One region of the Streptomyces sp. NPDC048483 genome, then DNA from elsewhere that is predicted to be linked to it. Evidence: riboswitches for the same ligand, from Rfam matches in the RefSeq annotation. Region 1 holds a riboswitch; the other holds the start of a gene.
The links. A riboswitch is a leader RNA that binds a small molecule or an ion and turns the genes downstream of it on or off. The one in region 1 is predicted to bind cobalamin.
Positions count from the first base shown of each region.

Region 1 (4,116 bases):
TGCCCATTCGCCCTGGCCTCCGAAGGAGCCAGTGGGGGCGAGCGAGCCATCCGGGCGGGCGCGGCCCTTGCGGTATGGCTCCACCTTGAGCCCCTGGTCGTAGAGCCACAGTTCGGGGCGCGACTGCATGCAGACACGCATCAGCCACTCAATGATCAGCCCGTGGTCCCCGTCCGGCATGGGCTTGCTCCTGACCTTCCCGTCGATAAATTCCAACCGCGCGCCTTCCTCCAAGCGGCTGAGTATCCGGGCGGCCTCTTCGAAGTGCTCGGTGTCCATGATGTGCGGCCGGTCAGCGAGCGCGCTCATGCCTTCTCCTTCGTCGATCGGGCGGAGCGGGGAACGTAAACCGACGATAGCCGAGGCCACTGACAGCCACCGCTCGATCACTCGGAGATCACTCTCGCACCTGCCCGATTGTCAGACCCGCCCGGCACACTGCACTGCATGGACATCACGATCAGGCCCGCGCGCCCGGCCGAGTTCGCCGCAATAGGGGACCTCCTGGTGGAGGTCTATCTCGCCGATGGGCTGCTGACGTTCGGGGAGAGCGATCCGTACATCGCCGAGCTGCGGAAGGTCGCGCACCGGGCGGAGCACGCCGAGGTACTGGTGGCGGTGGAGGGGACGGGCGGGGCGGTGCTGGGGGCCGTGACATTCGCCGCGTACGGGAGTCCGTATGCGGAGCTGGCGGGGCCCGGGGAGGGGGAGTTCCGGATGCTGGCGGTGCGGGCCGAGGGGCGCGGACAAGGTATCGGGGAGGCGTTGGTGACGGCCTGTACGGAGCGCGCCCGCGGGCTGGGGCTGCGGGCGGTGGTGCTCTCCAGTCAGCAGCATCTGCTGCCCGCCCAGCGGCTCTACCGCCGTCTGGGATTCACGCGCGCCGAGGAGCGGGACTGGCAGCCGATACCGGATGTCACGCTGTGGGCCTTCACCCGCGAGCCGGCCTGAGCAACGATTCCGGGCCCCGCCACGGCCGATGGCCGTTCGCACACCTGTGGGAGTGGTATGGGGAAGGTATGAGGCAGCGACACAAGATGTGGGGGTGCGTGCGGGGAGCAACACAAGATGTATGCTCGTGCTCGCTGTCGCCGCAGGGGAATCCGGTGGGAATCCGGAACTGTCCCGCAACGGTGTGAGAGCGCGTCCCCATGGCCCTACGGCCATCTCGCGCGCCCGTGAAGTCCGAGGACCTGCCGACGGTACGCCCGCACCGCCATCGGTGCGGACGTCGATACGTCCGGGCCCCGAGGGTTGGGCCGGTGGACGCCGCGCGGTGTGCCCGCGCGCCCCTGACCGTCACGGGGTGCCGCACGCCCGCGAGCGCCCGTCGCGCCTCTCCCTCCCGGTCCCCGCCGAGTGAGGGAGAGCATCACGTGACCATCGCGCCAACGGAGCCCGCGTCAGACGCCGAGGTCGTGCAGCCTGCGGTGGCCACGCCTGACACCTCCGCCGGGCGGGGCCAGGACAGGCCCGGCGTCGCGCTGCTGCGCACGCTGACCGAGCTGACCGCGGACCTGACCGCGACCGACCCCGGCAAGGTGGCCGCCGCCGCGCTGCGCGGCCGCCACCCGGGTTCGGACGAGGCCGAGTTGCGCGCCCTGGCCATCGACGCCGCGGCCGGTCTGATCGGTGACGAGCCGCAGTACTCCCGGCTCGCCGCGCGCCTGCTCACCCTCGCCATCGCGGAGGAGGCGGCCGGACAGGGGGCGGTCGCCTTCTCCGCCTCCGTCGAGGCCGGCCACCGCGAGGGCCTGATCGCCGACCGCACCGCGGAGTTCGTACGGACCCATGCGGAGCAGCTGGACGCTCTCGTCGAGAACTCCCTCCGCGACGGCGCCGACGACCGCTTCGGGTACTTCGGGCTGCGTACCCTGCACTCCCGCTACCTGTTGCGGCACCCCACCACCCGTCAGGTCATCGAGACGCCCCAGCACTTCCTGCTCCGGGTGGCCTGCGGCCTCGCCGAGGACGACTCCACGCGGGCGCTGGCGGATGTCGCGGAGCTGTACCGCCTGACCAGCACGCTGTCCTACCTGCCGTCCTCCCCCACCCTCTTCAACTCCGGCACCCGGCACCCGCAGATGTCCTCGTGCTATCTGCTGGACTCGCCGCTGGACGAGCTGGACTCGATCTACGACCGCTACCACCAGGTGGCGCGGCTGTCCAAGCACGCCGGCGGCATCGGTCTCTCCTACTCCCGGATCCGCGCACGGGGGTCGCTGATCCGGGGCACCAACGGTCACTCCAACGGCATCGTGCCGTTCCTGCGCACGCTGGACGCCTCGGTCGCGGCGGTCAACCAGGGCGGCCGGCGCAAGGGCGCGGCCTGTGTCTATCTGGAGACCTGGCACGCCGACATCGAGGAGTTCCTGGAGCTGCGTGACAACACCGGTGAGGAGGCCCGCCGTACGCACAACCTGAACATCGCGCACTGGATCCCGGACGAGTTCATGCGCCGCGTGGAGGCGGACGCCGACTGGTCGCTGTTCTCGCCGTCGGACGTCCCGGAGCTGGTGGACCTGTGGGGCGAGGAGTTCGACGCCGCGTACCGCAAGGCCGAGGCCGACGGCCGGGCGCTCAAGCAGATCCCGGCCCGGCTGCTGTACTCGCGGATGATGCGCACCCTGGCGCAGACCGGCAACGGCTGGATGACGTTCAAGGACGCCGCCAACCGCACCGCCAACCAGACCGCCGAGCCCGGCAAGGTCGTGCACTCCTCCAACCTGTGCACGGAGATCCTGGAGGTGACGGACGACGGGGAGACCGCGGTCTGCAACCTGGGGTCGGTGAACCTGGCGGCGCACCTGGGTGAGAACGGTGAGATGGACTGGGAGCGGCTGGACGCGACCGTCCGCACCGCCGTCACCTTCCTCGACCGCGTCGTGGACATCAACTTCTACCCGACCGAGCAGGCCGGGACGTCCAACGCCCGCTGGCGCCCGGTCGGTCTGGGCCTGATGGGCCTGCAGGACGTCTTCTTCCGGCTGCGGCTGCCCTTCGACTCGCCCGAGGCGACGGAGCTGTCCACCCGTATCTCCGAGCGGATCATGCTCGCCGCGTACGAGGCGTCCGCCGACCTCGCCGAGCGGCAGGGCCCGCACCCGGCCTGGTCCGCGACCCGCACCGCCCGCGGGGTGCTGCACCCGGACCACTACCCGGACGCCGAGCCCCGCTGGGCCGACCGCTGGGCCGCGCTGCGCGCCCGTATCGCGAAGACCGGGATGCGCAACTCCCTCCTCCTGGCCATCGCGCCGACCGCCACCATCGCCTCCATCGCGGGCGTGTACGAGTGCATCGAGCCGCAGGTCTCCAACCTCTTCAAGCGCGAGACCCTGTCGGGTGAGTTCCTGCAGGTCAACGCGTATCTGATCGAGGAGCTCAAGGCGCTGGGCCTGTGGGACGCGCGCACCCGTGACGCGCTGCGCGAGGCCAACGGCTCCGTGCAGGACGTCAATTGGATCCCCGAGGAGATCCGGGCGCTGTACCGCACGGCCTGGGAGATCCCGCAGCGCGCGCTGATCGACATGGCCGCGGCCCGTACGCCGTACCTCGACCAGAGCCAGTCGCTGAACCTCTTCATGGCGTCGCCGACCATCGGCAAGCTCAGCTCGATGTACGCCTACGCCTGGAAGCGCGGCATCAAGACGACGTACTACCTGCGGTCGCGGCCGGCGACCCGGATCGCCCAGTCCGCGCGCGCCGCATCCATCCCCGCCCAGCTGCCGGTGGCCGACCCCGAGGCGGTCGCCTGCTCCCTGGAAAACCCCGAGTCCTGCGAGGCCTGCCAGTAATGACCACCGAGACCCCCAACGCCTCCGCCGCGCACACCGCCACCACCGGCAAGAAGAACCTCCTCGACCCGGGCTTCGAGCTGACGCTGCGTCCCATGCGGTACCCGGACTTCTACGACCGCTACCGCGACGCGATCAAGAACACCTGGACCGTGGAGGAGGTCGACCTCCACTCCGACGTCGCCGACCTCGCCAAGCTCTCGCCGGGCGAGCAGCACATGATCGGCCGGCTGGTCGCGTTCTTCGCGACCGGTGACTCGATCGTCTCCAACAACCTCGTGCTGACCCTCTACAAGCACATCAACTCCCCCGAGGCGCGGCT
Region 1 is NZ_JBEZJZ010000004.1:87,254-91,369, reverse strand. Features, by position in the region: gene AB0D04_RS03495 (Uma2 family endonuclease) at 1-309, opposite strand, end outside; gene AB0D04_RS03490 (N-acetyltransferase) at 448-951, shown strand; cobalamin riboswitch at 1,056-1,216, shown strand; gene AB0D04_RS03485 (ribonucleoside-diphosphate reductase subunit alpha) at 1,377-3,794, shown strand; gene AB0D04_RS03480 (ribonucleotide-diphosphate reductase subunit beta) at 3,794-4,116, shown strand, end outside.

Region 2 (4,116 bases), on a different contig from region 1:
CCGGGTGCTCATGTGGTGGCCCCTCCTTCAAGGGAAGTGCTGTGGTCGGACGCGTCAACAGGGCGGGGCGCCCCCGGAGGCACGAACGGCAGCCCCGCCGGCACCCCCTTCTCGATCAGCCGCAGCAGCGCGTCCGTATCCGCATGCTCCTCGATCAGATCGCCGAGCCGGTCCAGCTGCTCCTCGCGCAGCGCGCCGAAGCTGGTGTCCGGGGCCGGGACGAACGCCCGGCCCGCATCGGCCGCCACCCGGCGCAGGAACGCCCGCCGGAAGCCGTCGCTCTCCAGCGAGCCGTGCCAGTGTGTGCCCCAGACGGCCCCGGCCCGGCAGCCGTCCAGGAACGCTTCGTCGCCGTCGGACACCTGGGCCACGCCGTGGTGGATCTCGTACCCCTCCACCGGCTCGCCCAGTGCCTCGCCGACAGGCCGCCGCAAGGTCTTCTCGTGCGCGAACCGCACCCGGACCGGCAGCAGGCCCAGCCCCTCGACCGCACCCGCCCGCGACTCGACCTCGTCCTCGATGTGCTCGCCCAGCATCTGGAAGCCGCCGCAGATGCCCAGCACCGGGCGCCCCTCGGCGGCCCGCCGGGCGATCGCGTCCGCCAGGCCGCGCTTGCGCAGCCACTGCAGCGCGCGGACGGTCCCCCGGGTGCCGGGCAGCACCACCAGGTCCGCGTCCGCCAGCTCCTCGGCGCGGTCCACGAAGCGCACCACCACGCCCGGTTCGGCCGCCAGCGCGTCCACATCCGTGAAGTTGGACATCAGCGGTACGGCACACACGGCGACCCGCAGCACATCCGCGCCGACGGGCGGCGCGACCACCGACTCGCGCACCGCCCCGCGCAGCGACACCCGCAGCCCGTCCTCCTCGTCGATGCCGAGCCCGTGCGCGTACGGCAGCACGCCCAGCGTCGGCCGCCCGGTCAGCTGCTTCATCATCTCCAACCCGGGCTCCAGCAGCGTCACATCGCCCCGGAACTTGTTGACGAGATACCCCGCCACCAGCTCCTGATCCTCCTTGGACAGCAGTGCCGTGGTCCCGAAGAAGGAGGCGAAGACGCCGCCGCGGTCGATGTCGCCGACCACCACGACCGGGATCCGGGCGGCCCGTGCGATGCCCATGTTCACGATGTCGCTGCGGCGGAGATTGATCTCGGCGGGGCTGCCGGCGCCCTCGCAGATCACCGCGTCGTGGGTACGGCGGAGTTCGGCCAGGCAGTCGGTCACCGTGCCGAGCAGCTGCTCCTGCCGCCCCGCGTGGTAGCCGCGCGCACTCAGCTCACCCACCGCCTTGCCCAGGAGCACCACCTGGCTGCTGCGGTCGCTGCCCGGCTTGAGCAGGACGGGGTTCATCAGCGCGGTCGGCTCCACCCGCGCCGCGGCCGCCTGCATCGCCTGCGCCCGCCCGATCTCCGCCCCCTCGCGCGTCACAAAGGAGTTGAGGGACATGTTCTGCGCCTTGAAGGGCGCGACCTTGACGCCCTGCCGCGCCAGCCAGCGGCAGATGCCCGCCGTCACCACGCTCTTGCCCGCGTCGGACGTCGTACCGGCGACCAGCAGGCCACCGCCGACCGCCGTGCCGGATGCCTTGAACCGCCCGTTCACCGGGGCTTCCTCCCGCTCTTGCTCCTGCGCCGTATCGCGCCCACCGCCGTCCGTCCGGCGACCGTCGCCGCCAGTGCCAGCACACTCACCCGGCGCGAGAGCCGCACCGCCCGCTCGATGTCGTCCGCCGCCACCGGCCGCGCCCCGCCGTTGAGCACCGGGCGGTGCTCGATGCGGCCGCCGTACGCCAGGGTGCCGCCCAGCCGTACGCCGAGCGCGCCCGCGAACGAGGCCTCCACCGGGCCCGCATTGGGGCTCGGGTGCGCGCCGCCATCGGCCCGCCAGGCCCGCAGCGCACCGCGCCGGTCCGGGCCCGCGAGCACGGTCAGCGCGGCGGTCAGCCGCGATCCGGGCCAGCCGGCCACATCGTCGAGGCGGGCCGCCGCCCAGCCGAACCGGCGGTAGCGCGGCGATTTATGACCGACCATCGCATCCAGGGTGTTGACGGCACGGAACGCCACCAGGCCGGGCACACCGCCCAGCGCACCCCACACCAGGGCGCCCACCACCGCGTCCGAGGTGTTCTCGGCGACCGACTCCACCACCGCGCGGGCCATCTGCGGCCCGTCCAGCGCCTGCGGATCGCGGCCGCACAGATGCGGCAGCCGCTCCCGCGCCACGTCCAGGTCACCCGCCGTCAGGGCGCCGCCGACGGCCCGCGCCTCCCGGCCGAGCGAGGTACCGCCGAGGACCGCCCAGACGGTGGCCGCGGTCAGGGCGGCCGGTGCCCCGGGCCGGCCGCGTACGGCGCGCTGCAGGAGCGCGGCACCGGCCGCCGCGCCGCCCGCGCACACCACCGCGTGCGCCGCACCGTATCCGCGGTGGTCGCGCCACAGCCGGCGCTCGAGCGCGCCCGCGGCCCGGCCGAAGGCGGCCACCGGATGGCCGCGCCGGGGATCCGCCGCGATCAGGTCGCCGAGAAAGCCGAGGGCCGCGCCGCACGCATATCCCGCGTGTTCGCCGCGCATCGGATCAGGCCGCCGTCAGGCCTCGGAGGAACACGGCGACGGCAGGGCGCGGGCATCTCGAACGGCGGCCGGGCATGGCGATATGTCCTCACTCAGGGTCCGCGCCCTGGCTCGACGTGACGGCGACGAGAGTCTCCTGGCTCCCGGATCGGCGCCGCCCCCGGCCTTCCAGCCCGTACGCGGCGGCCCGTTCGGGCATCCGCGCGGCGGGCCGTGGCCGTCGCTGGAGGAGCGCTCCCCGGTGACAGTGGCGGGACCGCGCCGGATTCTCACCGGACTTCCTCATCTGTCGCCGAATGGCCCGGGCAGTCCACCACGCCCCGCGAATGCCCGTCAACTCACCCTTGACCTGCGACGCAGCCCTGTGACAGGGGCTGTGGCGCGGGCCACAGGGTGGCCGCCGCGTCACAGACGGTTGCCTCCGGCCCTCTGGGCACGTCACTATCTGGGACACGGTGGGCGATGGTGCCCGCCGGAAGGGGGCCGGGGGATGCCGAACAGCGCCGACCGTCATGAGAGCGGTCAAGAGATCCGTATCAGGATCGCGGGCACCAACAATCCGGCGCAGGACGCCGCGGATCTGCGGGCCTGGCTGGAACGGGAACCCTGGCTGGCCCAGCGGCGGCACGAGTGGACACAGCGTGCGCGGCCGGCGGGCGGGAGCGAGGATGCGGACGAGTCCGGACCCGCCGACATGGCCATCGGCGTGGACGACCTGGTCCTGGTCGTCGTCGGCGCGGTCGCCGCCGAGATCACCAAGAGCCTGACCATCGCCCTCCAGGAGTGGCTGCGGCGGCGCAAGGAGGAGCGCGCCACCGGCGAGCGGCCCTCCGTCCGGGTCGGCGAAGGGGACGGCGGACTGCGCGAGCTCGGCGGCGCCGAGGGCGGCAGCACCGCCGAGGACTGAGCGGATGTCCGAATACGACGCACGGGGCAAGATCAACCGGGCGCTGCTGATCTGTGTCGGCGACTACGACCACGTGCGCCCGCTGCCCGCGGTGAAGGACAACGCCGAGGCCCTCAAGCGCGTCCTGACCGCCCCCGGCACCGACCTGTTCACCGAGGACGAGATCCGCATCTGCCGGACCCAGGAGCCCTGGGAGGTGGAAGAAGCGCTGAACGCCGTCACCGGTGAGGCGCACGGGCTGCTGCTGGTGTACTTCTCCGGCCATGGGTGGGTCGGCTCGGACGGCGGCGATCTGCAGCTGATGGTCGGTACGTCGAAAGGAGGCCACAAGACCGTCTCCTGGGACGGCACGGTGCTGGATTACCTCGACAACGCGCGGGCCGACCGGATCGTGATCGTTCTGGAGTGCTGCTTCTCCGGCAACGCCGGCGAAGCCTTCCACTCCAGCCGCAAGCCCATGTCGCTGCTGATGGCGGCGCAGCCCAACCGCCGTATCTTCAGCGGCGAGGAGCCGGCCGGCGGCAGCGTCTTCACCCGCGCCCTGGTGCACGTCCTCGAACACGGCATCCCGGGCAGGCAGTTCGTCACCTTCGAGGACCTGGTCCAGGCGCTGCGCGAGAAACTCACCGACGAGCAG
Region 2 is NZ_JBEZJZ010000159.1:7,026-11,141, forward strand. Features, by position in the region: gene AB0D04_RS39810 (putative cobaltochelatase) at 1-12, opposite strand, end outside; gene AB0D04_RS39815 (cobyric acid synthase) at 9-1,604, opposite strand; gene AB0D04_RS39820 (cobalamin biosynthesis protein) at 1,601-2,572, opposite strand; cobalamin riboswitch at 2,702-2,858, opposite strand; gene AB0D04_RS39825 (hypothetical protein) at 3,063-3,479, shown strand; gene AB0D04_RS39830 (caspase family protein) at 3,484-4,116, shown strand, end outside.
Region 2: it holds a riboswitch for cobalamin, as region 1 does, so the genes downstream of both, AB0D04_RS39820 (cobalamin biosynthesis protein) here and AB0D04_RS03485 (ribonucleoside-diphosphate reductase subunit alpha) in region 1, are expected to answer to the same signal.